2 regions of the Pseudomonas sp. H2_D02 genome follow, and region 2 is predicted to be linked to the other one. Evidence: predicted binding sites of a transcription regulator. Region 2 holds the regulator's gene; the other holds the start of a gene.
What was found. The regulator sigma-54, encoded in region 2, starts transcription at its own class of promoters, with help from an activator protein. The targets are predictions, from matches to a motif close to ANTGGCATNNANNTTGCTNT.
Positions count from the first base shown of each region.

Region 1: the regulator sigma-54 is predicted to act here: its motif matches at 7,400-7,419, upstream of AB4N42_RS22950 (CmpA/NrtA family ABC transporter substrate-binding protein).

Region 1 is NZ_CP162816.1:5,035,060-5,050,576, reverse strand. Features, by position in the region: gene AB4N42_RS22980 (carbohydrate binding domain-containing protein) at 1-291, shown strand, start outside; gene tam (trans-aconitate 2-methyltransferase) at 426-1,196, opposite strand; gene AB4N42_RS22970 (thioesterase II family protein) at 1,328-2,062, shown strand; gene AB4N42_RS22965 (protein kinase domain-containing protein) at 2,114-3,784, opposite strand; gene AB4N42_RS22960 (nitrate/nitrite transporter) at 3,794-5,005, opposite strand; gene AB4N42_RS22955 (ANTAR domain-containing response regulator) at 5,472-6,047, opposite strand; gene AB4N42_RS22950 (CmpA/NrtA family ABC transporter substrate-binding protein) at 6,062-7,273, opposite strand; gene AB4N42_RS22945 (quinone-dependent dihydroorotate dehydrogenase) at 7,508-8,527, shown strand; gene rmf (ribosome modulation factor) at 8,834-9,049, opposite strand; gene rlmKL (bifunctional 23S rRNA (guanine(2069)-N(7))-methyltransferase RlmK/23S rRNA (guanine(2445)-N(2))-methyltransferase RlmL) at 9,582-11,852, shown strand; gene AB4N42_RS22930 (sensor domain-containing diguanylate cyclase) at 11,994-14,381, shown strand; partial or broken gene dacB (D-alanyl-D-alanine carboxypeptidase/D-alanyl-D-alanine endopeptidase) at 14,511-15,517, opposite strand, start outside.
Region 2 is NZ_CP162816.1:5,946,541-5,962,057, reverse strand. Features, by position in the region: gene AB4N42_RS27345 (YhdP family protein) at 1-1,806, shown strand, start outside; gene AB4N42_RS27340 (carbon-nitrogen hydrolase family protein) at 1,946-2,809, shown strand; gene tldD (metalloprotease TldD) at 2,815-4,257, shown strand; gene yjgA (ribosome biogenesis factor YjgA) at 4,414-4,938, opposite strand; gene pmbA (metalloprotease PmbA) at 5,092-6,438, shown strand; gene AB4N42_RS27320 (HPr family phosphocarrier protein) at 6,541-6,816, opposite strand; gene rapZ (RNase adapter RapZ) at 6,832-7,689, opposite strand; gene ptsN (PTS IIA-like nitrogen regulatory protein PtsN) at 7,692-8,156, opposite strand; gene hpf (ribosome hibernation-promoting factor, HPF/YfiA family) at 8,169-8,477, opposite strand; gene AB4N42_RS27300 (RNA polymerase factor sigma-54) at 8,554-10,047, opposite strand; gene lptB (LPS export ABC transporter ATP-binding protein) at 10,212-10,937, opposite strand; gene lptA (lipopolysaccharide transport periplasmic protein LptA) at 10,937-11,485, opposite strand; gene lptC (LPS export ABC transporter periplasmic protein LptC) at 11,472-12,044, opposite strand; gene AB4N42_RS27280 (KdsC family phosphatase) at 12,052-12,576, opposite strand; gene AB4N42_RS27275 (KpsF/GutQ family sugar-phosphate isomerase) at 12,576-13,550, opposite strand; gene AB4N42_RS27270 (ATP-binding cassette domain-containing protein) at 13,825-14,634, shown strand; gene mlaE (lipid asymmetry maintenance ABC transporter permease subunit MlaE) at 14,634-15,431, shown strand; gene mlaD (outer membrane lipid asymmetry maintenance protein MlaD) at 15,431-15,517, shown strand, end outside.

The sequences.
Region 1 (15,517 bases), 910 kb from region 2:
TTGGCTCATACAGGAATTTCTTTCGTCTTAGGTAAAAGTTATGAGATGAGCGTTCTGGCTCGAGGAACCTCTGAAACTTATGGGCGTGCGTATCTGGCTATGACTGTCTATGGCGCTGCAGAAGAAGGGAACGAAAACTTTAAAGTAACACCTCATTGGGAGACCTATAAGTTCACGTTTACTATGACGAGTGAGGACGCGGGTGCTGGAGAAATCTGGATCCGTCAAGCACTTGTTGATTTTGGTGATCCAATTGTTGATGTTGATAATATTCATATTCGAGAGCTTTAGCAGTTCTACGTGTTTGTAATTTTTTAACTTGTTTGAGATTAGAGCTGGGAATGGTTTCGCACTATTCTCAGTTCTTTTTCCTTTTGTTGCGACCGGTTCGGCCTGGTGTTTTGTCCTCATTCCCGACCATCGCCCTAGCGCGTCGCGACGATGAACAACCTTGGAAACGGCAGCAGGACCGAGCCATCGTCCAGGGCTGGATAAGCCTGTTCGATGGCCTTGTGGTACTGCGTCAGATAGTCCTCGCGTTGCGCTTCGTCCAGGGGTTCGAGGAACGGACGCAGGCCGCTGCCCTTGAACCATTCCACGATCCCCGTGGCACCACCGGCCAGCGGATGGTGGTAGGTGGTGCGCCACACATCGACGCGAGTGCAATGGGGTTTGAGGATCTTGAAATAGGTGGCGGCATCCTCCACCTCGGTCCGAGAATCGGCCGCGCCGGCCAGTTGGCTGGCCCAGGGGCCGCTGGCAGCGATGTCTCGCATCAAGCGATGGGACGGCTGGTGCAGGGTGTCGGGCATCTGGATCGCCAGGCTGCCACCTGGCGTGAGCTTGTCCACCAGCGATGGCAGCAGAGTGGCGTGGTCCGGCAGCCATTGCAGCACGGCGTTGGCGAAGATCACGTCGAAGGGACCGTTTTCGTTCCATCGGCCGATGTCTGCCGTGTCGAATGACACGTTGGGCAAGCGCTTGCGGGCGGCTTCGACCATGTCGGCGGAACTGTCCAGGCCACGCACCGTTGCGCCGGGAAAATGGTCCACCAACAATTCGGTGGAGTTGCCGGGGCCGCAGCCCAGGTCGATCACCTGGCGCGCCTGTATTTGCGGGATCGCTGCCAGCAGATCGCGGGAAGGGCGGGTGCGTTCCTGTTCGAAAGCAACATATTGTTGGGCGGACCAGCTCATTGTGTTCTCCTTGGGCAGACCAAAGCCATGGGGCGGGCATTATAAGCCGCATCCGGACGTGGGGCCGGTGACTAATTTTCCACGGCCCGGCCTCGTTATTCTTTTTATACAAACGATCGGAGAAAACCGCAGTGACCCAACTGACCCTGCTCTGCCTGCCGTATTCAGGCGCCAGTGCGATGGTTTACAGCCGCTGGCGGCGCAAGGTGCCACAGTGGCTGACGGTGCAACCGGTGGAATTGCCAGGGCGCGGGGCGCGTTTTGCCGAGCCGCTGCACACCGACATGGGGCCGTTGGCGAGGCAACTGGCACGAGAGCTGTTCCCGACGCTCCGGGCTCCTTACGCTCTGTTCGGTCACAGCCTGGGGGCGTTGCTGGCCTGCGAAATCGCCCATGCCTTGCGTGAACTGGGTTGCCCGGAACCGGTGGCGCTGTTTGCCTCGGGTACGGCGGCGCCGACGATGCGCGCCGATTACGATCGCGGCTTCGCCGAGCCGAAAACCGATGCGGAACTGATCGACCAGTTGCGCACCCTCAATGGCACCAGCGAAGAAGTGTTGGCCAACGAAGAATTGATGGCCCTGACCTTGCCCGTGCTGCGGGCGGATTTCCTGCTCTGCGGGCGCTACCAACCCAAGCTTCGATCACCGCTGAACTGCCCCGTGCATGTGCTCGGCGGCGCGGCCGACAAGGCCACCACGGAACAACTGATTGGCTGGAGCCGGGAAACCTGCGGCAGTTTCTCCGTGGACATGCTCGCGGGTGGGCATTTCTTCATCCATGAGCACGAAGCCCGGGTGCTGCGACTGATCAAGGATCAGTTGAGCGTGCATCATCGCCGGCATGGCCTGGCGATCAGCGCTTGAGCTGATTTCCAGGCTTGCCGCAAGACAATCCCTTGCGGGGAGCGGCCGATTTCAGCCGTGGAATACCAGGAACAACAGCACGATATTCACGACCAGCGACACCAGCGCCAACGTTCGCCACACCTTCAGCGGTTCTCTCTCCAGCAGGGGCCGGGGCCTTACGCTCAAGCTGCGGCGCTCGCCCTGTTCCAGCAACAGCAACCATTCCTCGGCGGTTTCAAAGCGCTGGTCCGGGTCCGCGGCGACGGCACGTTCGAGGCTTTGCCCGAGCCATTCGGCGAGGTCCGGTCGATAGCGGCTGGCGCTGACCGGCACGCCGAAGCGCGGGCGCTGGAAGGCTTCGACTTCACCGTAGGGATAGTGCCCGGTCAGCAGGAAATACAAGGTCACGCCGACCGAGTACAAATCCTGTTGAGCGGTCGGCGCGGCACCGCCGAAGGCTTCCGGAGCAATGTAGCTGGGCGTGCCAGGCAAGACGTTGGCCTGGTCCTCGGACAAACCTGGGCAATACGCCAGGCCAAAATCCAATAGGCGAAGTTCACCGTCGTCGCCCAGGTGCAGGTTTTCCGGCTTGATGTCGCGGTGGTAGATCTGCCGTCGATGCAACAGGCCCACCGCCCGCACCAGCCGTTGTGCGAGGTCCTGCCATTGCGCCAGGGGCAGCGTGCCGGTCCGGTCGAACATCTCGGCCAGGGTCATGCCCGAATATTCGCGCATCACGTAGTACAGATGCTGGCGCTGGGGCACGCCATGCACTTCGGGAAATTGCCTGCCGGCGACTCGCTTGAGAAACCATTCTTCCGACAACAAGGCCTGCCCGGCCCGAGAATCGTCCCGCAGTTGCGCAGGCAAGGTTTTCAGTAGCCAGGGTTGGCCCTGGCCGTCGTGGACCCGGTAAAGCAACGATTGCTGGCTCTGGCCGAGCAAACTTTCGATCTGCCAACCCTCGAAGGCCTGGCCGGGCTTCAGCGTCGGCGGCAACGGCCACTGCTGGAGCTGGATCAACGCATCGCCGATGCTGGCTTCGCCCAAGGCATCGACGCGCACCAGCAACGCACTGGCGTTGTCCTGGCTGCCGGCCAGGTGGGCGGCGTTCACCAATGTCTGGGCCGCGAGTTCGAGGTCTGGCTGGTCACGCAGAATGCCGGCGATGGCGGTGTCGCCGAGTACTGCCCACACGCCGTCACTGAGCAGCACGAAAGTTTCGTCCTCGCGCAGTTCCCCGTCGAGGAAATCCAGGATCAGGTGTTGATCCAGCCCCAGGGCACGCTTGAGCACGTGTTGCATGCCCTGTTGTTCCCAGACGTGATCTTCGCTGATCCGTTGCAGATGATCGGCTTGCCAACGGTAGACCCGGCAATCACCGACATGGGCCAGGGTGAAGCGCCGGCCCCGCAGCACCAGCGCGCTGACGGTGGTGAGCAGCGGTTGCCCGCCACCGTTGGCTTGCAACCAGCGGTTCTGTGCCAGTAACAGCCGGTCCAGCGCCTGGGCCACGCCCCAGGTTTGCGGCGTGGAGTAGTAATCCAAGGCCAGCGCTTGCAAGGTCGAGCGGGCGGCCAATCCGCCATCGGCGCATTGGCTCACGCCGTCGGCGATGGCGAACAGGTAACCCTTGCTGGCGGCCAAGGCCGGGGCGGGGGTGACCAGGCGCAGGGCGTCCTGGTTTTCTTCCCGGGGGCCGATGGCGCTGGCCTCGGCGAAACTCAATTGCAGGCTCATGGTTGCAGGTTATACCCGAGCGGCGGTGACGGCGGCCGAACCCCAGGTGGTTCTCCAGCGACGCTTGACGCCGTGCAGGCCGAACCAGGCCAGGACACCGAGGCTGGCAAACAACCACAACGCCAGTTGATAGCTGCCAGTGCTCTGCTTGATCGCACCCATGCCCGCCGCCAGGGCGAAGCCGCCGATGCCGCCGGCCATGCCGATCAAACCAGTCATCACGCCGATTTCGCGACGGAAACGTTGTGGCACCAGTTGGAACACCGCACCGTTGCCTGCACCCAGACCGAGCATGGTGCACACGAACAGTGCCAGCGCCGCGTAGGAACTTGGCAGGTTGAAACCCACGGCAGCGATGCAGATAGCCGCCACGGTGTACATGCCCAGCAGGGTGCGGATGCCGCCGAAACGGTCTGCCAAGGCGCCGCCCAGTGGGCGCATCAGGCTGCCACCGAAGACGCAGGCGGCGGTGTAGTAGCCGGCGGTGACCGGGCTCAGGCCGTATTGGTCGTTGAAGTAGCCGGGCAGGGCGCTGGCCAGGCCGATGAAGCCGCCAAAGGTCACGCTGTAGAAAAACATGAACCACCAGCTGTCGCGATCGCCGAGGGCCTTGAGGTAGTCAGCCATGGATTTGGCTTTCGGCCGCTCGGGGGCGTTCTTGGCCATCAAGCTGAAGGCGATCAGGGTCAGGACCAGCGGGATCAGCGCGAAGCCGAACACATTGGTCCAGCCAAAGGCCACGGCCATGACCGGTGCGATCAATGCAGCGAGCACGGTGCCGGAGTTGCCCGCACCGGCGATGCCCATGGCCTTGCCTTGGTGCTGGGGCGGATACCACTGGGACGCCAGTGGCAGGGCGACGGCGAACGAAGCACCGGCCACGCCCAGGAACAGGCCCAGCAGCAACGCTTGTTCATAGCTGTGGATGCCGAGTTTCCAGGCGCAGAACAGCGCACCGATGACGATCACCTGGCCGACCATGCCGGCGGTCTTGGGTGAAATCCGGTCGGCCAGCAGACCCATGAACAAGCGCAGTACGGCGCCGGCGAGGATCGGCGTGGCGACCATCAGGCCGCGCTGTTGAGTGGTCAGGTGCAGGTCGGTGGATATCTGCACCGCCAATGGGCCAAGCAGGTACCAGACCATGAAACTCAGGTCGAAATAGAGGAAGGCCGCGAACAGTGTCGGGGTATGGCCGGATTTCCAGAAGCTTGAATTCATCGCGCACCTCAGCTGTAAAAGTCTCGAGAAATGAGTCAGTGCTTTGAGCAGTGCGCCGCCTGTGGTCGCACCACCGGTCCCGCAGGACCAAAACAAAAAAACGCCGCAACCCGGATTGCTGGAGGGCAATGGGGTATGCGACGTCTTTGTCGTAGGTGGGGCAACCGCCGTTGGTTACCTGTGGGGTGGGTTAAGCGAGATCTGTGCCAACCTGATAATTCGGGGCGAGCCCTTCGCGAGCGGGCTCGCTCTCACAGTGGATCGGGAGCGTTCGCAAATGCTAGTGCTCACCCTGAGATCAATGTGGGAGCGAGCTTGCTCGCGATGACGGTGGGTCAGTCGATTGCGATGTTGAAGGCTAGATAGCTATCGCGAGCAAGCTCGCTCCCACAGGGGCCAGAGGTGTGCTCGGACCTGTGGGAGCGAGCCTGCTCGCGATGGCGGCAGGCCCTGCGCTACAAGGCTTTCAGCCCAGCAGCTCATTCATGGCAATGATCTGCTCCGCCACCTGGATCAGCTTCTGCTGGCGGCTCATGGCCTGGCGGCGCATCAGGGTGTAGGCCTGTTCCTCGTTGCACTCCTTCATCTTCATGAGCATGCCCTTGGCCAGTTCGATGCGCTTGCGTTCGGCCAGTTGCTGGTCCCGGGCCAGGAGTTGGGCGCGCAGGGCCTGGTCGCTTTCGAAGCGGGCCATGGCGACGTCGAGGATCGGTTGCAGGCGCGCGGCATGGATGCCTTCGACGATGTAGGCGCTGACGCCCGACTTGATCGCCTGGCGCATTACATCCGGGTCGTGCTCGTCGGTAAACATGACGATCGGTCGCGGCTGGTCACGACTGACCAGCACCACTTGCTCCATCACATCGCGTCCGGGTGACTCGGTATCGATCAGGATCACGTCCGGACGCACTGTTTCGACGCGCGCCGGCAGGTCGATGGTCAGGCCGGATTCGTCGATCACTTCGAAACCGGCTTCAATCAGGGCGGCTTTCAGGCGACCGACTTTTTTCGCGGTGTCGTTGATCAGCAGGATACGCAGCATGGTCGTGGCTCCTGTCAGCGGCTGGCGAGAAGGGGAGCCGCATCGCTCAAGGCGTGCAGTTTGAAGCTGCGGGCGTACCCGGCCGGATCAGTGCCGTCCCAGGTGGTGCCGTCGATCAGTTGGCTGCTGCGCATGTCCTGGCCTGGGGAGATTACGCCCAGCGCCGCGGCGGCTTCACGGTACAGCTTGAGCTGCTGGACCTGGCGCGCGACGGCCAGGTAGTCCGGGTCTTCACGCAGCAGGCCCCAGCGACGGAACTGGGTCATGAACCACATGCCATCGGACAAGTATGGCAGGTTCACCTCGCCGCCTCCGTGGAAGCGCATGGCATGGGGGTCCTGCCAACTGTTGCCCAAGCCGTCGGCATAGATGCCCAGCAAGCGCGGCTCGATGCAGTCCAGCGGCGCGTCGAGGTATTCGGGTGCGCTCAACAGTTGTGCGGTGCTGCGACGGTTTTCAGTGCTTTGCTCGATGAAGCGGCTTGCTTCCAGGATCGCCATTACCAGCGCCCGGGCGGTATTGGGGTATTGCTCGACGAACGCGCGGGTGCAGCCGAGGACCTTTTCCGGGTGGTCGGGCCAGATGGTCTGGGTGGTCGCCAGGGTAAAACCGAGGTTTTGCTTTACCGCACTGGCGCACCAGGGCTCGCCCACGCAAAAACCGTCGATGCGCCCGGCTTGCAGGTGGGCGACCATCTGCGGCGGCGGCACCACGACGCTGTCGACATCCGATAGCGGATGGATGCCCTGGGCCGCGAGCCAGTAATAGAGCCACATGGCATGGGTGCCGGTGGGGAAGGTCTGGGCGAAGGTCAGTTTCGGGCGAGTTTGGTGCACGTGCCGTTCCAGTGCTTCAGGACTGGTCACGCCTTGGGCCTGGAGGCCGTGGGAGAGGTTGATGCTCTGGCCGTTCTGGTTCAACCCCATCAGCACGGCCATGTCCGTCGGTGCGACGCCGCCAATGCCCAGATGCACTGCGTAGATCAAGCCATAGAGGCTGTGGGCGGCATCGATTTCACCGCTGACCAGCTTGTCCCGCAGGTTGGCCCAGGATGCCTGGCGCTTGAGATTCAGGGTCAGGCCGTAGGGTTGGGCGAAGCCTTGGGTGGCGGCCACCACCACCGGGGCGCAGTCGCTCAAGGCCATGAAGCCGAGGTTGATCGCGCTCTTTTCCGGGGCATCGCTGCCATTGACCCAGGCCAGGGGCGTGGCTGGAACTTCATTCATCGATATCACCTTCCACATGAAAAGGCGCCGTGTCCTGGCCAGGAGAGGCCGGACGCCGACGCCGTTGTCCTTTGAAACAGTGCGGCACTCATTCCGTCGTTGGCATGGGGCGCTGATGACCAAAAAGGTGCAAGGCATATGCCAGCGCTGCGGTTTTGTGCGAGCGCCTCGCTTGCGACGCCGTTGCGCGGCTATAATCGCCGCCTCATTTCGTCGCCCGAGTCAAAGCCGCCCATGTACACCCTGGCCCGTGAACTGCTGTTCAAATTCTCCCCGGAAACCTCCCACGACCTGTCCCTGGACTTGATCGGCGCGGGCGGGCGCTTGGGCCTTAACGGTCTGCTGTGCAAGGCCCCGGCGAAACTGCCGGTGACGGTCATGGGGCTGGAGTTTCCCAACCCGGTCGGGCTGGCGGCGGGCCTGGACAAGAATGGCGCGGCCATCGACGGCTTCGCGCAATTGGGTTTCGGCTTCGTGGAAATCGGCACCGTGACGCCGCGGCCGCAGCCGGGCAACCCCAAGCCACGACTGTTCCGTCTGCCCCAGGCCGAGGCGATCATCAATCGCATGGGCTTCAACAACCTGGGCGTCGATCACCTGCTGGCCCGTGTCGCGGCGGCCAGGTACAAGGGTGTGCTGGGCATCAACATCGGCAAGAACTTCGACACCCCGGTGGAGCGTGCCGTCGACGATTACCTGATCTGCCTGGACAAGGTCTACGCCCACGCCAGCTATATCACCGTGAACGTCAGTTCCCCGAACACCCCGGGGCTGCGCAGCCTGCAGTTCGGTGATTCGCTCAAGCAACTGCTGGCCGACCTGGCCCGGCGCCGTGCGGAGCTGGCGGTCACCCATGGCCGACATGTGCCGCTGGCGATCAAGATTGCCCCGGACATGAGCGACGAGGAAACCGCCCAAGTGGCCCAGGCGCTGATCGAGACAGGCATGGACGCGGTGATCGCCACCAATACCACGCTGGGCCGCGAAGGTGTCGAAGGGCTGGAACACGGTGATGAGGCGGGCGGCTTGTCTGGCGCGCCGGTGCGTGACAAGAGCACCCACACCGTAAAAGTCCTGGCGGGTGAATTGGCGGGACGTTTGCCGATCATCGCGGCGGGCGGGATTACCGAAGGTCGGCACGCCGCCGAGAAGATCACCGCCGGGGCGAGCCTGGTGCAGGTTTATTCGGGGTTCATCTACAAGGGGCCAGCGTTGATTCGCGAGTCGGTGGATGCGATTGCGGCGTTGGGGTGATTCCTAAGGTTGGTGAGGTCCATTTGTGGCGAGGGGATTTATCCCCGCTGGGCGTGAAGCGGCCCCTGTAAGCTGCTCTCGGTGTGTCAGGTTTATTGTGTGATCTTTTTGGGGTTGCTGCGCAGCCCAGCGGGGATAAATCCCCTCGCCACAGCAGTGTTTGCAGCTCAAGTCCAAGAAACCCGGGCATTAAAAAGGGCTCCTTGAAGGAGCCCCCTGGGCCGCAGCCCGCCGTCCGGATGGGACGTGCGTGGTTAAATCGGTTTGGATGTCAGATTGTCGAGTTCTTGAGTAATAGGCCCTGTGTCAGCCGACGGCGTGAAGTTCGTTGAGTCTGTGGATACCCGCAGTGCCGGTCATACCGTCCCAGTTGTCGCCGCGTCCTTCCCGCCAGCCATTGATCCAGGCTTGACGTACCGACGGTAGAGTAAAGGGGCAAAGCTCACGGGATTTACCACCAACGCCATATTGGTAACCGCGTAAAAAAGCTCTTTCCAACGGATCACGCTTAAGTCTTCTCATAGGGTGTTGCCCTCACTTGTTGACTGTTGCTTAGCGTCGACCTCTATCGAGGCCGGGGCAGAATCATTCTGCCGTTGGTGGCTCGTTGCTAAGCGTGACGAGCCAAGGTGTTGACGCCGTTGCGACGTCAACCTGTGGTGAGTTCTAACCAAAGCGTCACACGGATGGAATGATCGTTTTGTCATAAGCACGTAACAATAAAGATGTTAGTGCGATAAGTAACATGATGTTCGACACCCGCTTTCGAGCAAGACCCCTGTATGATCAGCCCTGCGCTGAAAGGCGGTCGCCGGAATCGAATGAGAATGTCCCCCTGTTGCACTCGGGTACTATTCGACGAAAGGGACGACTTTTCACAATTTGTTGCACAGAATTTTTTATCTGCCCTCGCATCTAAGCTCTTTGAACCTGAGCGGCGAGGACGGAGCGGCACACTTTCGTGCCACGCGGGTGCTCTTGAGAAAAGCACCTGATTGAACCCGGCCCGGCAATGCGTTGCCCGGCCCACTTAGCCAAAGGCTCTGGAAATCCCATGTCCGACCGTTTCGAACTCTTCCTCACTTGCCCCAAGGGCCTCGAAGGCCTGCTTCTTGAGGAAGCCGTCGGGCTTGGCCTTGAAGAGGCGCGAGAGCATACCTCGGCCGTTCGCGGCAGCGCTGACATGGAGACGGCCTATCGGCTCTGCCTCTGGTCCCGCCTGGCCAACCGCGTGTTGCTGGTGCTCAAGCGCTTCCCGATGAAGGATGCCGAAGACCTTTACCACGGTGTGCTGGATGTCGACTGGCAAGACCACATGCTCGCCGACGGCACCCTGGCGGTGGAGTTCAGCGGCCACGGCTCGGGCATCGACAACACCCATTTCGGCGCCTTGAAGGTCAAGGACGCCATTGTCGACAAACTGCGTACGCCGTCGGGCGAGCGCCCGTCCATCGACAAGCTCAACCCGGACCTGCGCATCCACCTGCGCCTGGACCGCGGCGAAGCGATCCTCTCCCTGGACCTTTCCGGCCACAGCCTGCACCAGCGCGGTTATCGCCTGCAGCAAGGCGCCGCGCCGCTGAAGGAAAACCTCGCCGCCGCGATCCTGATCCGCGCCGGTTGGCCGCGCATTGCCGCCGAAGGCGGGGCGCTGGCCGACCCGATGTGCGGCGTCGGCACATTCCTGGTGGAAGCCGGCATGATCGCCGCCGACATGGCGCCGAACCTGCGTCGCCAGCAATGGGGCTTTACCGCCTGGCTCGGCCATGTGCCGGCGTTGTGGAAGAAGCTTCATGAAGAAGCCTCTGAACGCGCCGCTGCCGGGCTGGCCAAGCCGCCGTTGTGGATCCGCGGCTACGAGGCCGATCCACGGCTGATCCAGCCGGGTCGCAACAACGTCGAGCGCGCGGGCCTGAGCGAGTGGATCAAGATCTACCAGGGCGAAGTCGCCACCTTCGAGCCGCGCCCGGACCAGAACCAGAAAGGCCTGGTGATCTGCAACCCTCCGTATGGCGAACGCCTGGGCGATGAAGCCAGCCTGCTTTATCTCTACCAGAACCTCGGCGAACGCCTGCGCCAGGCCTGCCTGAACTGGGAGGCCGCGGTGTTCACCGGCGCGCCGGACCTGGGCAAGCGCATGGGCATTCGCAGCCACAAGCAGTATTCGTTCTGGAACGGCGCCTTGCCCTGCAAGCTGCTGTTGATCAAGGTGTTGCCGGATCAGTTCGTCACGGGCGAGCGTCGGACCCCGGAGCAACGCCAGGCCGAGCGTGAGCAATCCGCCTACGACCAGACCCCGGATGTCCCGCAGGAGCGTCAGTACAACAAGAACGGCAACCCGATCAAGCCAGCGTCGGCACCGGCCCCCGTGGTCGAACAGGCGCGCCTGAGCGAAGGCGGGCAGATGTTCGCCAATCGCCTGCAGAAAAACCTCAAGCTGCTGAGCAAGTGGGCCAAGCGTGAAGGCGTGGACTGCTATCGCGTCTACGATGCCGACATGCCGGAATACTCGATGGCCATCGACCTGTACCACGATTGGGTTCACGTGCAGGAGTACGTCGCGCCGAAGTCCATCGATCCGGAAAAGGCCTCGGCCCGCTTGTTCGATGCGCTGGCGGCGATCCCCCAGGCCTTGAACGTCGACAAGAGCCGCGTCATCATCAAGCGCCGCGAGCGCCAGAGCGGCACCAAGCAGTACGAGCGCCAGAGTGCCCAAGGCAAGTTCACCGAAGTCAACGAAGGCGGCGTGAAGCTGCTCGTCAACCTCACGGATTACCTCGACACCGGGCTGTTTCTCGATCACCGGCCCATGCGTCTGCGAATCCAGAAAGAAGCGGCCGGCAAGCGCTTCCTCAACCTGTTCTGCTACACCGCGACCGCCAGCGTCCACGCTGCCAAGGGCGGTGCCCGCAGCACTACCAGCGTCGATTTGTCGAAAACCTACCTGGATTGGGCGCGGCGCAACCTGTCGCTCAATGGCTTTTCCGACAAGAACCGCCTGGAGCAGGGTGACGTGATGGCGTGGCTGGAAGCCAGCCGTGACGAATACGAGCTGATCTTCATCGATCCGCCGACCTTCTCCAACTCCAAGCGCATGGAAGGCGTGTTCGACGTGCAGCGCGATCACGTCCAGTTGCTGGACCTGGCCATGGCGCGCCTGGCGCCGGGCGGCGTGTTGTATTTCTCCAACAACTTCCGCAAGTTCCAACTCGAAGAGAACTTGGCCGAGCGTTACGCGGTGGAGGAAATCACCGCGAAGACCATCGATCCGGATTTCGCCCGAAACAGCAAGATTCACCGCGCATGGAAAATCACGGCACGCTGATCTCGTTGATTGGATCCACCCAAGCCTTGAAATTCAAGGCTTCCGGGTGTTTTTGGGGCTGGCTAAAATAGTGGCAAATAGCTATAACTTAGCTGTGATCGGGGCGGTTCAAAATGCCTGGTCCTTTTCTGAGTTATGGGTATGGCATTTTTACATCCGGTGCGTCCCAGGATCCTGGGTTTTATCAGCGAAGATGTTTCAGCGTGGCTGGTGGCTTCACTGGTCCTGGTGGCGGGGGGCTTGCTGACCGGCTTGTTGGCCTGGGGCACGTTGAATCTGTTCAATCAGCAACTGCGCCAACGTTTCGCGCTGCAAGTCGACGAGCGCTACAGCCGCATCGAAGAGCGCTTTCAGGACCAGGTCCAACGCCTCGACAGCCTGAGGCGTTTCTTCGCCAACTCCGATGGGGTTTCCAACACCGAATTCCATGGCTACACCGAAGCCATGCTGCGCCATACCCGGGCCTTCGCCTGGGCGCCCCGGGTGCTTCGGGACGAGCGGCAGGCATTCGAGCACCAGGCGCGCGCCGAAGTCTCCGGTACGTTTACCATTCGTGAGCCGGACGAGGCGGGCCTGCTGCGAGAGGCCCCCGAGCGGGACGAATACGTACCGGTGCTGTACGTCCAGGGCCAGCCCTCCTATGGCGCACCGCTGGGCCTGGATCTGCTTTACCAACCCACGCGCCGCGCCACGCTGGAACGGGCCCGCGAACGTAACGCCATGACAGTGTCCAAGCCCCTGGACCTGGTCGGCGTCGATCCGATCTTTTCCAGGGGAATCATGCTGGCCGCGCCAGTGGTGCGGCATTCCGGAAGTGAACTGTTGGGTTTCGTCGTGGCTGCGGTCAGCATGCGCCAACTGATGTCTGATGGCCTGCCGGATTCCGGTCATGACAACTTGTCGATGCGGGTGCTGGACCTGTCCAGCGACGATCATCAAGAAGTGCTGTACGAGAGCCCTGACCGCCCGGGCAAAAGCGAGTTGTCGGCGACCCGGCTGTTGCGCCTGGCCGATCGTGACTTCCGGGTTGAGCTGCGACCCAGCCACTTGTTCCTGTCGAGCAATCATTCCAGCGTGATGAGCCTGACGGTGCTGGGCGGGTTACTCAGCCTGATGCTCAGTGTCTTGTTCTACACGCTGGTCAGCCAGCGGCAACGGGCCCTGGCGCTGGTGGAGCAACGGACCCAGGAACTGCGGGCCCGGGAAACGGAATTGCGCGGGACCCATGGCCAGTTGAGGGGCGTGCTCGACGCCGCGACACAGGTTGCGATCATTGCCACTGATTTGCGCGGTGTCATCACCACTTTCAATGCCGGTGCCGAGCAGATGCTCGGTTATCGGAGCTGCGATGTCTTGCAGAGCATGACCCTGGAAAGCCTCCATGTCCCGCGCGAGCTGCAGGAGCGGGCAGCCCAGCTCGCCGCTCGCTTTGGCAAACCGATCCCCACCTGCCACGCCATGTTGCTGGAAGGCGGCGAGCAGGGTGGCCAGCAGGCGCGGGAGTGGACGCTCGTACGCCGCGACGGCAGCTATCTGACGGTGAACATGCTGGCGACTCCGGTGCTGGACGACCAGGGGCTTTGGGTCGGGCACCTGGCGATCTGCATCGACGTCACCGAGCGCAAGCGCGTCCACGAAGCATTGGCCGCCAGGGATCTGTTGTTGAAGAAACTCAGCGCCCATGTGCCCGGCGGTATCTATCAGTTCAAGATGGATTTCAACGGCAGCTTCAGCGTGATCTACGCCAGCGATGGCATCCGGGATATCTACGAACTGGAGCCGGACGTCCTGGTGCGGCACGCCGAAGCGATTTTTTCCCGCATTCATCCCTTGGACAGTGCGCGGGTTCGCGCGTCGATCCGCACCTCGGCCGATACCCTGAGCCCATGGCGCGAAGAGTATCGGGTGCAGTTGCCACTGCGGGGCCTGCGTTGGGTCCGCGGCGAGGCAACGCCCGAGCAACTGCCGGGCGGCGGGGTGCTGTGGCACGGTTATATTTCGGATATTTCCGATCTCAAGCGTGTGGAAGAAGAGCTGCGGGCTCTGTCCGTGACCGACACCCTGACCGGGATTCGCAACCGGCGTTATTTCCAGGAGCGGCTGACCTCGGAGTTGGCCCGGGTCGAGCGCGGCTCTGGGGAAATGGCGGTCATCATGCTCGACATTGATCATTTCAAACGCATCAACGATCAATATGGGCACGCGATGGGCGACCGAGTCTTGCAAGCGGTCTGCGAGCGCATCACCCAGCGACTGCGACGCACCGATGTGTTCTGCCGGCTGGGCGGGGAAGAGTTCGTGGTGTTGTGCCCGGACACCGACGGTGAAAGCGCCTACGCGCTGGCCGTGGGATTGTGGGACGGCCTGCGCGGGGCGCCGATCGAGGAGGTGGGGGTCATCACTGCGAGTTTTGGCGTCGCCAGCCTCCGTCCCGGCGAAGGCGCCGATGCGCTGCTGCTACGAGCTGACTCGGGGGTCTATGCGGCCAAGCAGGCCGGGCGCGATCGGGTCGAGGCGCCGTTGGGATAGTGCCTTTTACGCTAACCACTGTGGGAGCGAGCTTGCTCGCGAAAGCGGTATTTCATTCAGCATCGATGTGTGCTGACCTACCGAATCGCGAGCAAGCTCGCTCCCACACTTGATCTCTGTCGTCCCGGCTCAGAGCACCGAAGCCGCCTGCGGGAGCTTCGGCTGGCGATACAGGTCAAGCAATACCTGGTCCAGCACCGAAGAGGCACCCCATGGCTTCGGATCGTTGAGGATCGCCACGACCGCCCAGGTGTTGCCATTGATGTCGCGGCTGAAGCCGGCGATGGCGCGGACGGTGTTCAGCGTGCCGGTCTTGATGTGGGCTTCGCCGGCCATGGCGGTGGTCTTGAGGCGCTTGCGCATGGTGCCGTCGGTGCCGGCGATGGGCATCGAGCTGACGAACTCCGCCGCATAGGGGCTGTGCCATGCCGCTTGCAGCATCGCCGCCATTTCCCGGGCACTGACCCGTTCAGCGCGGGACAGGCCCGAGCCGTTTTCCATCACCAGGTGCGGCGCGGTAATGCCTTTCTTGGCCAGCCACTGGCGTACGACCCGCTGCGCAGCCTTGGCGTCGTCGCCGTCGGCCTCGTTGCGAAACTGCGCACCGAGGCTGAGGAACAGTTGCTGGGCCATGGTGTTGTTACTGTATTTGTTGATGTCGCGGATGATCTCCGCCAGGTCTGGCGAGAAGGCCCGGGCGAGCAACTTGGCGTTGCCCGGGGTCGCGGCCAGGCGATCGTTGCCCTGGATGCTGCCGCCCAGTTCTTTCCAGATCGCCCGCACGGCACCAGCGGTATAGGTGGCGTGATCGAGCAATGACAGGTAGGTCTGGGAGCTGCATCCATCGCCGAGTTGGCCACTGACGGTGACGGTCATGCTGCCATCGGCGTTCGCCACCGGGTTGTAGCGAACGCCGCTGCGGCGCACTGCTTGCCATTGGCGGCCTTGACCACGTTTTCGATGCGGATGCTGGCAATCGGCGGCTCGACCGATACCAGCACCCGGCCGCCGTCGTTGCGGGCGACGAAGCGCAGGGCCTTGAGGTTGACCAGCAGCGAGTCGGGCTTGACCAGGAAGGGTTTGTTCTCGTCGTTGCCGTCGTCGTTGAACTCGGGCAATTGTGGCTGGATGAAAAA
Region 2 (15,517 bases):
GGTGCGCTGCAAGGCAGCGTGAAGCTCGATATCCCGCTGGTCAAAGGCGAGCAACCGAAAATCCTGGTGGATTTTGCCACTGACAAGGCCCGGCTCAAGCTAAGCGAGCCGGCGCTCGAGTTGACCGAACTCAAGGGTGATTTCCGCTTCGACAGCAGCAAGGGATTGAGCGGCAAGAACATCGCGGCCAGGGCGTTCGATCGACCTGTGGCTGCACAGATTTTTGCCGAGGGCCGCGCCGGTGCGCTCAATACGCGAGTGACGGCGTCGGGGCGGGTCGAGGTGAAGAAACTCACCGATTGGCTGAGCGTGACCCAGCCATTGCCCGTCTCCGGGGTGGTTCCGTATCAACTGCAAGTGATCCTCGACGGCGCCGACAGCCAGTTGTCGGTCAGCTCCAACCTCAAGGGTGTAGCGGTGGACTTGCCGGCCCCCTTCGGGATGGCCGCCGATATCGGGCGCGACACGGTGTTCCGCATGACGCTGCAGGGGCCGGAGCGGCGTTATTGGGTCAATTACGGCGACCTGGCCAGTTTCACTTATGCCGCGCCGAGTGGAAAGGTCGCCGACGGTCGTGGTGAATTGCTGCTGGGTGCCGGTGATGCAGTATTGCCTGGCGGCAGGGGGTTGCGACTGCGTGGCGCGCTGTCGGAACTGGACGTGAGCCCCTGGCAGGATCTGCTGGGCAAATACGCAGGCCAGGATCCGGGCGGCAGTGCCCGACAAGTGCTCAGCAGCGCCGACCTGAAAGTGGGCAAGCTCACGGCCATGGGTACGACGCTGGACCAGGCTTCGGTGCAGTTGGACCGCAAACCGGATGCCTGGGCCCTGCGGCTTGACAGCCAGCAGGCCAAGGGCAGCGTCAGCCTGCCGGATGCGAAAGCCGCCCCGATCGGCATCAAGCTGGATTATGTGCGCCTGCCGGCTGTGGACCCGACGGTCCAGGCCGATGAAAACGCCCCGGATCCTCTGGCCACGGTCGATCCCAGCAAAATTCCAGCGATGGATATTGCCATCGACCAGTTGTTCCAAGGCCCTGATCTGATTGGCGCCTGGTCATTGAAGGTGCGCCCTACCGGCAAGGGTATCGCGTTGAACGAGTTGGACATGGGCCTCAAAGGCATGGTGTTGAACGGCAATGGCGCCTGGGAAGGCGTACCCGGTTCCACCAGCAGTTGGTACAAGGGCCGTATCAAGGGCAAGAACCTGGCTGATGTCCTCAAAGGGTGGGGGTTCGCGCCGAGTGTGACCAGCCAGGAATTCCGCCTGGATGTGGACGGTCGTTGGCCCGGCTCGCCCGCCTGGGTTGCCACCAAGCGTTTCTCCGGCAGTCTCGATGCGTCATTGAGCAAGGGCCAGTTCGTTGAGGTTGAAGGCAGCGCCCAGGCTTTGCGGGTATTTGGCCTGTTGAACTTCAATTCCATCGGTCGGCGCTTGCGCCTGGATTTTTCCGACCTGTTCGGCAAAGGACTGAGCTACGACCGGGTCAAGGGGCTGCTGGTGGCGAGCGACGGCGTGTACGTCACGCGCGAGCCCATCACCCTGGCGGGGCCGTCCAGCAACCTTGAGCTCAACGGTACGCTGGACATGGTCACCGACCGGGTAGACGCCAAGCTGTTGGTGACCCTGCCGGTGACGAACAACCTGCCGATCGCCGCACTGATCGTCGGCGCACCGGCGGTGGGCGGGGCGCTGTTTTTGATCGACAAGCTGATCGGTGACCGCGTGGCGCGTTTTGCCAGCGTAAGATATGACGTCAAGGGGCCGTGGAAAGAACCGAAGATCAGCTTCGACAAACCGTTTTGACAGGTTAACGCGAGTCCCTGTGGGAGCGAGCTTGCTCGCGATAGCGGTGGGTCAGCAAAGGAAAATGTGACTGATACACCGCTATCGCGAGCAAGCTCGCTCCCACAGGGGCAGTGATGTAAAAAGTGAGGGAAGCACCATGCCAGTCGCCGTGATTCAGATGGTCAGCCAAAGCGACGTGCTCGCCAACTTGGCTCGTGCCCGCGTGCTGCTGGAGCAGGCTGCGGCGGGTGGCGCAAGGCTGGCGGTGCTGCCTGAAAATTTCGCCGCCATGGGCCGGCGGGACGTGGCGCAGATCGGTCGCGACGAAGCCTTTGGTCAGGGGCCGATCCTGCCCTGGTTGAAACAGGTCGCCCGCGACCTCAGGTTATGGATTGTCGCCGGTACATTGCCGTTGCCGCCCGTGGACCAGCCCGAGGCCAAGGCCCATGCCTGTTCGTTGCTGGTGGACGACCAAGGCCAGATCGTGGCGCGCTATGACAAGTTGCACCTGTTCGACGTGGACGTGGCGGACAATCGCGGGCGTTATCGCGAATCCGATGACTATGCTTATGGCGGCAACGTGGTCGTTGCCGATACTCCCGTGGGCCGGGTGGGCCTGACGGTGTGTTATGACCTGCGTTTCCCTGAGCTCTATAGCGAGTTGCGGGCAGCCGGTGCCGAGTTGATCACCGCGCCTTCGGCGTTTACCGCGGTGACCGGCGCGGCCCATTGGGACGTGCTGATCCGCGCCCGGGCCATCGAAACCCAGTGTTATGTGCTGGCGGCGGCCCAGGGCGGCGTGCATCCAGGGCCAAGGGAGACTTTTGGTCACGCGGCGATTGTCGACCCGTGGGGCCGCGTGCTGGCACAACAGGATCAAGGCGAGGCCGTGCTGCTGGCCGAGCGCGACAGCAGCGAACAGGCGTCCATCCGGGCGCGCATGCCGGTGGCGAACCACCGGCGCTTTTTCTCGCAGGGCGCCCGACAGCGACCTGTCCAAGACGACGAATTCAAGGCGTAAAACATATGAGCGGGTTGTTGTCCTCAGTCAGTGAACACCTTTTGGCCCCCGGCGGCGTGGCCCTGGAAAGTCTGCAAGGCGTGCTGGGCGACCTGGCCGGTCCGGGCATCGATGCCGCCGACCTGTATTTCCAAGGCCAGATCTCCGAGTCATGGTCGCTGGAAGACGGCATCGTCAAGGAAGGCAGTTTCAACCTCGACCAAGGCGTGGGCGTGCGGGCCCAGTCCGGGGAAAAGACCGGTTTCGCCTACAGCAATGCGATCACCCTCGAAGCACTCGGCGCCGCGGCCCGTGCCGCTCGTTCGATCTCCCGGGCCGGGCAGAATGGCACGGTCCAGGCGTTCAGCAGCCAGGACGTGGCCCAACTATATGCACCGGACAATCCGTTGGAAGTCATGAGCCGTGCCGAGAAAGTCGAACTGCTCAAGCGTATCGACGTGGCGACCCGCGCCCTTGACCCGCGTATCCAGCAGGTTTCGGTGAGCATGGCTGGGGTCTGGGAGCGGATCCTGGTGGCGTCGACCGACGGTGGCCTGGCGGCGGACGTGCGACCGCTGGTGCGCTTCAACGTCAGCGTGATCGTCGAGCAGAACGGCCGGCGCGAGCGCGGCGGTCATGGCGGCGGCGGGCGTACCGACTACCGTTATTTCCTCAGCGAAGACCGCGCCATGGGCTACGCCCGCGAGGCGCTGCGCCAGGCGCTGGTCAACCTGGAAGCGATCCCGGCCCCGGCCGGCACCTTGCCCGTGGTGCTCGGCTCCGGCTGGTCCGGCGTGTTGTTGCACGAAGCCGTCGGCCACGGCCTGGAAGGTGACTTCAATCGCAAGGGCAGCTCGGCCTACAGCGGACGCATGGGCGAAATGGTTGCCTCGAAACTCTGCACCATTGTCGATGACGGAACCCTGGCCGGCCGTCGTGGCTCCCTGAGCGTCGATGACGAGGGCACCCCGACCGAGTGCACCACATTGATCGAGAATGGCGTGCTCAAAGGCTACATGCAAGACAAGCTCAATGCCCGCCTCATGGGCGTAGCCCGCACCGGTAATGGTCGTCGCGAATCCTACGCACACCTGCCGATGCCGCGCATGACCAATACCTACATGCTGGGCGGCCAGAGCGATCCGGCGGAAATCATCGCGTCGGTGAAGAAGGGCATCTATTGCGCCAACCTCGGCGGCGGCCAGGTGGACATCACCAGTGGCAAGTTCGTGTTTTCCACCAGCGAGGCCTACCTGATCGAAGATGGCAAGATCACTGCGCCAGTCAAGGGTGCGACCTTGATCGGCAACGGGCCGGAGGCGATGAGCAAGGTGTCGATGGTCGGTAACGACCTGGCGCTGGACAGTGGCGTGGGCACATGCGGAAAGGACGGGCAGTCGGTGCCGGTGGGCGTCGGCCAGCCGACCCTGAAGATCGATGCGATTACCGTGGGTGGCACGGGGGCATGAAAATATTCAGGGGCTTGCGTGAGTCATTGTGGCGAGGGAGCTTGCTCCCGCTGGGCTACGCAGTAGCCCCGATGCGGTTGCAACGCAACCGAGCGGGAACAAGCGCCCTCGCCACGGTAATCGCCACCCCTGGCAAGGGAATAAAGCTGTTGGCGATCAGCGCAGGCCGCGTTGAGTCTCGTCCAGCTCACGGATGTACTTGAAGATTTTACGGCTCGAGGCCGGTGGCTTGTTCTGCGCCAGTTCGTGCTGGGCCTGACGAATCAGGGAGCGCAATTGCTGGCGATCGGCCTCCGGGTAGTCGATGACGAATTTTTCCAAGGTGCCGTCGTCGCCTGCGATCAAGCGATCGCGCCAGCGTTCCAGGTTGTGGAAGCGTTCGTTGTACTGCCGGGTGGAGGCATCGAGCTGGTCGAGCAGAACGAGGATGGCGTCAGTGTCCTGATCGCGCATCAGTTTGCCGATGAATTGCAGGTGCCGTTTACGCGCGATATTCGCGGTGTGCTTGGGCGCATCGGCCAAAGCCCGGCGCAAGGCGTCGGTCAGGGGCAGCTTGGCCAGCAAGTCAGGCTTGAGTGTTGTCAGTCGCTCGCCGAGGTCAACCAGAGCATGCAGCTCGCGTTTGACCTGGGATTTGCTTTTTTCACCCTCGTAGAGGGAGTCGTCGTAAGAATCAACCATGGTGGCAGTCCGCAAAGAAACGCCGCCATGATAACCAGTCGGGGGCCGGTTGTCCGGCCCGGTCGCTCGAAGGCCAAGGGTTTGTACGAAAAAACGTCCAGGCGCTTTGCGTACAAAACCGTTACCGAAAGCAGAATTTGAGTGGAGAACACCATGAGTGCAGTTCAAAGCGTCGGCCCCCAGGCATTGCCGGCACTGCAGGAACAAGTCGAGCAGATTCTCGCCGAGGCCAAGCGACAGGGCGCCAGCGCCTGTGAAGTGGCGGTATCGCTGGAGCAGGGGCTGTCGACTTCGGTGCGCCAGCGCGAAGTGGAAACCGTCGAATTCAACCGTGACCAGGGTTTCGGCATTACCTTGTACGTAGGCCAGCGCAAGGGCTCGGCCAGCACCTCGGCCAGCGGTCCTGACGCTATTCGCGAAACAGTCGCCGCGGCATTGGCGATTGCCAAGCACACGTCCGAAGACGAGGCCTCGGGTTTGGCCGATGCTGCGCTGATGTGCAAGGATCTGAAGGACTTCGATCTGTTCCATGCCTGGGATATCACGCCTGAGCAAGCCATCGAACAAGCGCTGCGCTGCGAAGCCGCAGCATTCGACGCCGACAGCCGGATCAAGAATGCCGACGGCACGACGCTCAACACCCACCAGGGCTGCCGGGTCTATGGCAACAGCCATGGGTTTATCGGCGGTTACGCATCGACCCGCCACAGCCTCAGCTGCGTGATGATCGCCGAGGCCGACGGCCAGATGCAGCGCGATTACTGGTATGACGTGAATCGCCAGGGCACGTTGCTGGCGGACCCGGTCAGCATCGGCCAGAAAGCCGCACAACGGGCAGCCAGTCGCCTGGGCGCTCGGCCGGTACCGACCTGCGAGGTGCCAGTGCTGTTTTCCGCCGAATTGGCCGGTGGCCTGTTCGGCAGCTTCCTGTCGGCGGTGTCCGGCGGCAATCTATATCGCAAGTCGTCGTTCCTCGAAGGCGCGTTGGGCCAGAAACTTTTCCCTGAATGGATGACCATCGACGAGCGCCCACACCTGATGCAAGCCATGGGCAGTTCGGCGTTCGACGGCGATGGGCTGGCGACCTACGCCAAGCCGTTCGTGGAAAACGGTGAACTGGTTTCATACATCCTTGGTACGTATTCGGGCCGTAAACTTGGCATGCCGAGCACCGCTAATGCGGGTGGCGTGCACAACCTGTTCGTCACTCACGGTGAAGAAGACCAGGCGGCATTGTTGCGGCGCATGGGGCGTGGCCTGCTGGTCACCGAATTGATGGGCCATGGCCTGAACATGGTCACCGGGGATTACTCCCGTGGCGCGGCGGGTTTCTGGGTCGAGAATGGCGAGATCCAATTCCCGGTCCAGGAAGTCACTATCGCGGGGAACATGCGTGACATGTTCAAGCAGATCGTGGCGGTGGGGAACGACCTGGAGCTGCGCAGCAACATCCGCACCGGTTCGGTGTTGATCGAGCGTATGACGGTGGCGGGTAGCTGATATTCAGGGCCGAAAAAAAGGCGCGTCATCCATTTGGGTGACGCGCCTTTTTTGTTCTCAGAATTTCCTGTGTGGCGAGGGGATTTGATCCCCTCGCCACAGTTATTCCCCTTCGTCGAAATAATTGTTGATCAGCGCGACCAAGGCATCCATCGCTTCCTGTGCCTGTTCGCCCTCGGTGCTCAAGTGAATCCTGGTGCCCTTGCCCGCAGCGAGCATCATCATCGCCATGATGCTTTTTCCGTCGACTGCTGTTTCAGGCGTGCGCCCGACGCGGATCGTGGTGTCAGGGAATTTACCCGCCACACCCACAAATTTCGCCGATGCCCGGGCATGCAAACCCAGCTTGTTGATGATTTCAATTTCCCGAGCAGGCATCGCGATGTGAATCCTTTAGCTGAGGTCGCGGTGGCGAACCTGGACGTTCTTCAGGGATTGTTGCAGGAGCTGACCCAGACGCTCGGTCAGGTAGACGGAACGGTGATGACCACCGGTGCAGCCAATGGCGATCGTGACATAGGCCCGGTTGCTCGCTGCGAAGCGGGGCAGCCATTTGAGGAGGTAGCTGGAGATGTCCTGGAACATTTCCTCTACGTCCGGTTGGGCAGCGAGATAATCGACCACTGGCTGGTCCAGTCCGGACTGCTCGCGCAGCTCCGGTTTCCAATACGGGTTGGGCAGGCAGCGAACATCGAACACCAAGTCGGCATCGACCGGCATGCCGCGCTTGAAACCGAACGATTCGACGAGAAACGCCGTTCCCGGTTCAGGCTGGTTCAGCAGGCGCAACTTGATGGTGTCGCGCAGCTGGTACAAGTTCAGGTGCGTGGTGTTGACCTTGAGGTCGGCCAGGTCGGCGATGGGGCCGAGCAGTTGGCTCTCGTCATGGATCGCTTCAGCCAGGGAGCGGCTGGCGTTGCTCAGCGGGTGGCGTCGACGGGTTTCTGAAAAGCGCTTGAGCAGTGTTTCTTCGTCGGCATCCAGGTACAGCACATCGCATTGGATATGCCGGTTGCGAACTTCTTCGAGCAATTCCGGAAATCGCGACAGATGGCTGGGCAGGTTACGGGCATCGATGGACACGGCGACCAGCGGTTGCGCGAGTTCGGTGTGGATCAGGGCGCGCTCGGCCAATTCCGGAAGCAGGCCAGCCGGCAGGTTGTCGATGCAATAGTAGCCGCTGTCCTCAAGCACATTGAGGGCCGTGCTTTTACCTGAGCCGGAGCGGCCACTGACGATGATCATGCGCATGTTTAATGGCCGTTCTGCTCGTCCAGGACTACCTGATACAAGGCTTCGTTGCTCGGGGCGCTGCGCAGTTTTTCGCGTACTTCCTTGCGATCCAGCATGCTGGCGATCTGGCGCAGCAGCTCCAGGTGCGCATCGGTTGCGGCTTCCGGGACCAGCAAGACGAACAGCAGGTCGACCGGGGCGCCATCGATGGCGTCGAAATCTATGGGGGCTTCAAGGTGCAGCAGCGCGCTGATAGGCGAGGCGCAGCCCTTGAGGCGGCAATGGGGGATGGCAATGCCGTTGCCAAAACCGGTGGAACCGAGTTTTTCACGGGCAACCAGTGCCTCGAAGACATCCTGCATTTCCAGATCCGGCACTTCGCGGTGGATCAGGTTGGCGATTTGTTCGAGGGCTTTCTTTTTACTGCCGCCCGGCGCGTTCACTTGGGAACGGCCGGGGGTCAGGATGGTTTCTAGTCGGATCATGGATTGGGGGGGTTAACGACCGGTTGCGCCCTGGAGGAGGCTCTGGGTCTTTTCCTTATGCTTTTTGAGTTGGCGATCCAGCTTGTCGGTCAGCAGGTCAATCGCGGCATACATGTCTGTGTGCTCTGCGTTGGCAACCACTTCTCCGCCGGGAATATGCAGCGTGGCTTCGATTTTCTGCAGCAGTTTTTCGACGCACATCGTGACTTGCACGTTGGTGATCTTGTCGAAATGCCTTTCCAATCGGTCGAGTTTTTCGCCGATGTAGGTGCGCAGGGGTTCGGTCACTTCCAGTTGGTGTCCACTGATGTTGACTTGCATACAGCTTCTCCTTCGTTGCCAGTGCATAAAGCGGCAGGCTGGGTTGCCTGCCACTGGAACGCTGTGGCGTGGCCTGTTACATCAACCGCTTGCGTTCGCTCGAAGGTGCGATCCCGAGGGATTCGCGGTATTTGGCGACGGTACGGCGGGCCACCTGAATGCCTTGTGCCTCCAGTAAACCAGCGATCTTGCTGTCACTCAACGGCTTTTTCTGATTTTCCGCGGCGACCAGTTTCTTGATGATCGCGCGGATGGCCGTGGACGAGCATTCGCCGCCTTCCGAGGTGCTGACATGGCTGGAGAAAAAATATTTCAATTCATAGATTCCCCGCGGGGTATGCATGAATTTCTGGGTGGTCACCCGTGAAATCGTCGACTCGTGCATGCCCACTGCCTCGGCAATGTCATGCAGGACCAACGGTTTCATCGCTTCATCACCGTATTCCAGGAAGCCGCGCTGATGCTCGACGATCTGGGTCGCCACTTTCATCAGGGTTTCGTTGCGGCTCTGCAGGCTCTTGATGAACCAGCGCGCTTCCTGCAACTGGTTGCGCATGAACGTGTTGTCGGCGCTGGTGTCGGCGCGTTTTACGAAACCGGCGTATTGGGCGTTGACCCGAAGTTTCGGCACCGATTCCTGGTTGAGCTCCACCAGCCAGCGATCATTGTGCTTGCGCACGATCACGTCGGGGACAACGTATTCAGGCTCGGTGGATTCGATCTGCGAGCCGGGCCGTGGATTGAGGCTTTGCACCAGCTCGATGACTTGGCGCAGCTCGTCTTCCTTGAGTTTCATGCGCCGCATCAGTTGGCTGTAGTCGCGGCCGCCCAGCAAGTCGATGTAGTCGGTGACCAGTCGCTTGGCTTCGGCCAGCCACGGTGTCTTGGCGGGCAACTGGCGCAGTTGCAGCAAGAGGCATTCGCCCAGGCTGCGGGCGCCGATGCCGGCGGGTTCGAACTGCTGGATGCGGTGCAGGACCGCCTCGACCTCATCCAGCTCGATGTCGAGCTCGGGGTCGAAAGCTTCGAGAATTTCTTCGAGTGTCTCGTCCAGGTAGCCCTGGTTGTTGATGCAATCGATCAGGGTCACGGCGATCAGGCGATCGGTGTCGGACATCGGCGCCAGGTTCAGTTGCCACAGCAAGTGGCTTTGCAGGCTTTCGCCGGCGGAGGTGCGGGTGGTGAAGTCCCACTCGTCGTCATCGCCGCTTGGCAGGCTGCTGGCGCTGGTCTGGTAGACGTCTTCCCATGCCGTATCCACGGGCAGGTCGTTGGGAATGCGTTCGTTCCACTCGCCGTCCTCGATGTTATCCACCGTCGGGGCGGCTTCCTGATAGGACGGTTCCGGGATTTCGGCAGGGGTTTTCTGTTCGACGTTGTCGGCCAGCGGATCGGAGTTGTCGAAGTCGTCGCCTTCTTCCTGGCGTTCGAGCATCGGATTGGACTCCAGGGCCTCCTGGATTTCCTGTTGCAGGTCCAGGGTCGACAATTGGAGCAGGCGGATGGCCTGTTGCAGCTGCGGCGTCATCGTCAGCTGCTGGCCCATTCTCAAGACTAGCGATGGTTTCATGGCAGGGGCTTAACACCTTATTCGCCGGCCGCACATGCGCCATCCACTACAAGGGCGCCGGAGCGCCAAACTTAAGCAAATTATATGCCTGAAACTGAGGTGTTTGCCTAGAGCGTCGCCACAATAAAATTGGCGACGCCCGGCGATGCACCAGACATCTGCGCTTACAGGCGAAACTCGTGACCCAGATACACTTCCTTGACCAGTTCATTGGCCAGGATAGTCGCGGAGTCGCCTTCGGCAATCAACTGGCCGTCATTGACAATGTAGGCGGTCTCGCAGATATCCAGCGTCTCGCGCACGTTGTGGTCGGTGATCAGCACGCCGATCCCCTTGGCCTTGAGGTGATGGATGATCTGCTTGATGTCACCGACCGAAATCGGGTCCACGCCGGCGAACGGTTCGTCGAGGAGGATGAATTTCGGCGCGGTGGCCAGGGCACGGGCGATTTCCACGCGGCGACGTTCGCCACCGGACAGGCTCATGCCCAGGTTGTCGCGAATGTGGCTGATGTGGAATTCCTGCAGCAGGCTTTCCAGTTCCTGTCGACGGCCGGCCTTGTCGAGTTCCTTGCGGGTCTCGAGGATGGCCATGATGTTGTCGGCAACCGACAGTTTGCGGAAGATCGAGGCTTCTTGCGGTAGATAGCCGATCCCGGCCTTCGCCCGGCCGTGCATCGGCTGGTGGCTGACGTCCAGGTCGTCGATCAGGACGCGGCCCTGATCGGCCTGGACCAGGCCGACGATCATATAGAAGCAGGTCGTCTTGCCCGCGCCGTTGGGGCCGAGCAGGCCAACGATCTGGCCGCTCTCGATGGACAGGCTGACATCGCGCACAACCTGGCGGCTCTTGTAGCTCTTGGCCAGGTGTTGGGCTTTCAGAGTTGCCATTACTGGGCCTTTTGCTCGTCGGTTTTCTTTTTCGGCTGGATCACCATGTCGATACGCGGACGCGCCTCGGTGACCTTGCTGCCAGTGGCACGACCCGCGCTGGCCAGTTTCTTGACCGTGTCATAGACGATTTTCTCGCCTTGGGTCACGTTGTTGTCCTTGTCGACAACCTTGGCGCGGTCGATCAGGACAACGCGGTCCTGGGCGGCGTGATACTGGATGGTAACCCCATAACCCTGTACAGGCTTGGTGTCGCCCGCGGTTTGCAGTTGTTCGAAGTAGGCCAGGTTGCCCACCGAAGTCACCACGTCGATATCGCCGGACTGGGTGCGGGTGATGGTCACGGTGTTGCCGGTCACTTTCATCGAACCCTGGGTGATGATCACGTCACCTTTATAGGTGGCGACACCGTTCTTGTCGTCCAGTTGTGCATCGTCGGCCTGGATACGGATAGGCTGGTCGCGGTCGTTGGGGAGGGCCCAGGCGCTCGCGCTTCCCAGTGCTGCGCCCAGACTGAGCAAAATAGGGAGGGTTTTAGCGAGCTTCATACTGTCCTCTTACTTTCGATAGCAGGTGTATCCTGCTTTCCTTCAAATACGCCTTCATTCCTACGCCGGTCGACACGCCGCCAGCGCCGTCGATTCTAACGGGTTGCTCGGTCTGCGCATATTCTCGTTGCGGAAAGACCGTCATGCGACTGCTGGTGATGATGGTCGTACGGTTTTTCTCATCGGTCCGGGCGATGCGTACCGAGTCGATCAGTTCGACTTCGGTACCGCCGGGATTGACCTCGGCGCGCTCGCTCTGCACGTGCCACGGGAATTCAGTGCCGCGGAACATGTTCAGGTCCGGTTTGGTGACCAGTGTTATATCACTGGCCTTTACATGGTCGACTTTGTCAGACGTCATTTCGTACTGCACTTTGCCGTCTGGCAGGTATTGTAGGGTATGCGTATTGGTCGCATACCAATCGATATCGTTTTCCTCGACCTTGGTCACGGAAGGGTCAAGGAAGCGTTCCGGGCTGATGTTCCAGTAGCCCACCGCCGCAAAAATCGCGGCGATGCAGCCGAACACCAGTAGGGTGCGAATCTTCTTGCTTAACATAAATGGCTCACAAGTACGCGGCGTTGGCCGCTTCGAGGTGGCCCTGGGCGTTCAGGATCAATTCACAGAATTCGCGGGCGGCGCCTTCGCCGCCCTTCGCGGTGGTGACGCCGTGGGCGTGCTCGCGTACGAAAGCGGCTGCGTTGGCCACCGCCATGCCCAGGCCGACCCGGCGAATCACCGGCAGGTCCGGCAAATCGTCGCCGAGGTAGGCAACCTGCTCATAGCTTAGATTGAGTTGGCCCAGCAGTTCGTCCAGCACCACCAACTTGTCTTCCCGACCCTGGTAAAGGTGCGGGATGCCGAGATTCTTCGCTCGCCGCTCGACCACCGGGGTCTTGCGACCACTGATAATGGCGGTCTGGACGCCCGCGGCCATCAGCATCTTGATGCCCTGGCCGTCGAGGGTGTTGAAGGTCTTGAACTCGCTGCCGTCTTCGAGGAAATACAGGCGGCCATCGGTGAGTACACCGTCGACGTCGAAAACGGCGAGCTTGATGTTCTTGCCCCGTTGCAGCAGGTCGGTCGTCATCACATTACTCCAGCGCGAAGGAGGTCGGACAAGTTGAAAGCGCCGATCGCGCGATCCTCTTCATCCACTACCACCAGTGCATTGATCCTATGGTCTTCCATGATTTTCAGGGCTTCTGCGGCCAGCATGTCGGGGCGCGCAGTCTTGCCGTGAAGGGTCATGACTTCATCGATGGTTGCGTTACGTATATCAATAGCGCGGTCGAGCGTACGGCGCAGGTCACCGTCGGTAAAGATCCCGGCGAGCTTGCCGTCGGCTTCGAGGATAACGGTCATGCCCAGGCCCTTGCGGGTCATTTCCATGAGCGCATCCTTGAGCAGCGTGCCGCGTTGAACCTGCGGCAGCTCGTTTGCGCTGTGCATCACGTTCTCGACTTTGAGCAACAGGCGACGGCCCAGGGCGCCACCAGGATGGGAGAAGGCGAAATCCTCGGCGGTGAACCCGCGGGCCTCCAGCAGGGCCACGGCCAGGGCGTCGCCCATGACCAGGGCTGCAGTGGTGGACGAGGTCGGCGCCAGGTTCAAGGGGCAGGCTTCGTGCTCGACATGAACATTGAGGTTCACCTCGGCTGCCTTGGCCAGTGGTGAATCTGGATTGCCGGTGACGCTGATCATCTGGATGCCCAGTCGCTTGATCAATGGCAGCAATGTGAGGATTTCATTGGTCGAGCCCGAGTTGGACAGTGCCAGGATGACATCGTCCCGGGTGATCATGCCCATGTCGCCGTGGCTGGCTTCGGCGGGGTGAACAAAAAAAGCCGTGGTGCCGGTGCTGGCCAGCGTGGCGGCGATCTTGTTGCCAATGTGGCCGGACTTGCCCATGCCGACCACGACCACACGGCCCTTGCTGGCCAGAATCATCTCGCAGGCGCGTACGAAATCAGCGTCGATACGGGGCAACAAGCCTTGTACGGCTTCAAGTTCGAGGCGGACAGTACGTTGTGCCGATTGAATCAGGTCGCTGGATTGGTTCATGTCAGATCGTATAGCCCAATGAAAAGGCGGCGATTATAGCGGTAATGAGCGATTCCCTCACGTTAGTTCGTCATGCGTTTGCTCGAACGGCGCGAGGCCGGACATAAAATGTGGCGTTTTACCTTAAGCCGGGCTTAACGGGCCGGGGGTTGGCCTTGGGCGCCTGATGGTTGCAGTGATATAGTTCGCCGCCGGTTCGTGTGCCCGGCGGTACCGGCGTTTTTGTCGGCAGGCCGGAGCACTCGAATATGAGGCTGCATCGCAAGGAGTTTAGATGAGTGCCGACAACGCTTACGCGGTCGAGCTGAAGGGACTGTCCTTCAAGCGAGGGACGCGCAGCATTTTCAATGACATCGATATTCGCATCCCGCGCGGTAAGGTGACCGGCATCATGGGACCTTCCGGGTGCGGAAAGACAACGCTGCTGCGACTGATGGGCGCGCAACTGCGTCCCAGTGCCGGCGAAGTCTGGGTCAATGGCCAGAACCTTCCGAAATTGTCGCGCAGCGATCTGTTCGATGCGCGCAAGGACATGGGGGTGCTGTTCCAGAGCGGTGCCCTGTTTACCGACCTCGATGTGTTCGAGAACGTGGCGTTTCCCCTGCGTGTCCATACCGAGCTGCCGGAGGAAATGATCCGCGACATCGTTCTGCTCAAATTGCAGGCAGTCGGGCTGCGCGGCGCCCTGGAACTGATGCCGGACGAGCTGTCGGGCGGCATGAAGCGTCGGGTGGCCTTGGCGCGGGCGATTGCCCTCGACCCGAAAATCCTCATGTATGACGAGCCCTTCGTTGGGCAGGACCCCATTGCCATGGGCGTGCTCGTACGCCTGATTCGCTTGCTGAACGATGCGCTGGGCATCACCAGCATTGTGGTTTCCCATGATTTGGCCGAAACCGCCAGTATCGCCGACTACATCTATGTCGTCGGTGATGGCCAGGTGCTGGGACAGGGCACACCGCAGGAATTGAAGGATTCGGACAACCCGCGCATTCGCCAATTCATGAAGGGGGACCCGGACGGTCCGGTGGCGTTCCATTTTCCGGCCACGGATTACCGTACCGACTTGCTGGGGAAGCGCTGATGCGCAAGAAATCGTTAATCGAAAGAATTCGCCTGTTCGGTCGCTCCGGCATCGACGTGGTGGCGGTGCTTGGGCGTTCCTCGCTGTTCCTGATGCACGCCTTGCTCGGCCGCAATTCGACCGGCGGAGGTTTCGGCCTGCTGGTCAAGCAACTGCATTCGGTCGGGGTGATGTCCCTCGTCATCATTGTCGTCTCGGGGATTTTCATCGGCATGGTATTGGCTCTCCAGGGCTTCAGTATCCTGTCCAGCTATGGATCGGAGCAGGCGGTCGGGCAGATGGTTGCGCTGACACTGTTGCGCGAGCTTGGCCCGGTGGTGACCGCACTGCTGTTCGCCGGGCGTGCCGGATCGGCGCTGACCGCCGAAATCGGCAACATGAAATCCACCGAGCAGTTGTCCAGCCTGGAAATGATCGGTGTCGATCCACTCAAGTACATCATCGCCCCGCGCCTGTGGGCCGGCTTCATTTCCCTGCCGGTGCTGGCGATGATCTTCAGCGTCGTGGGGATCTGGGGAGGCTCGTGGGTCGCCGTCGATTGGCTGGGGGTCTATGAAGGCTCCTACTGGTCCAACATGCAGAACAGCGTCGACTTCCTCGATGATGTGCTCAACGGTGTGATCAAGAGTGCCGTATTCGCTTTCGTGGTCACCTGGATCGCCGTGTTTCAAGGTTATGACTGTGAGCCCACGTCAGAGGGGATCAGCCGTGCCACAACCAAGACCGTGGTCTACGCCTCGTTGGCCGTACTGGGCCTTGACTTTATTCTGACCGCCTTGATGTTTGGAGATTTCTGATGCAAAACCGCACCCTGGAAATCGGTGTCGGCCTTTTCTTGCTGGCTGGCATCCTGGCTTTGCTGCTGCTGGCCTTGCGGGTCAGT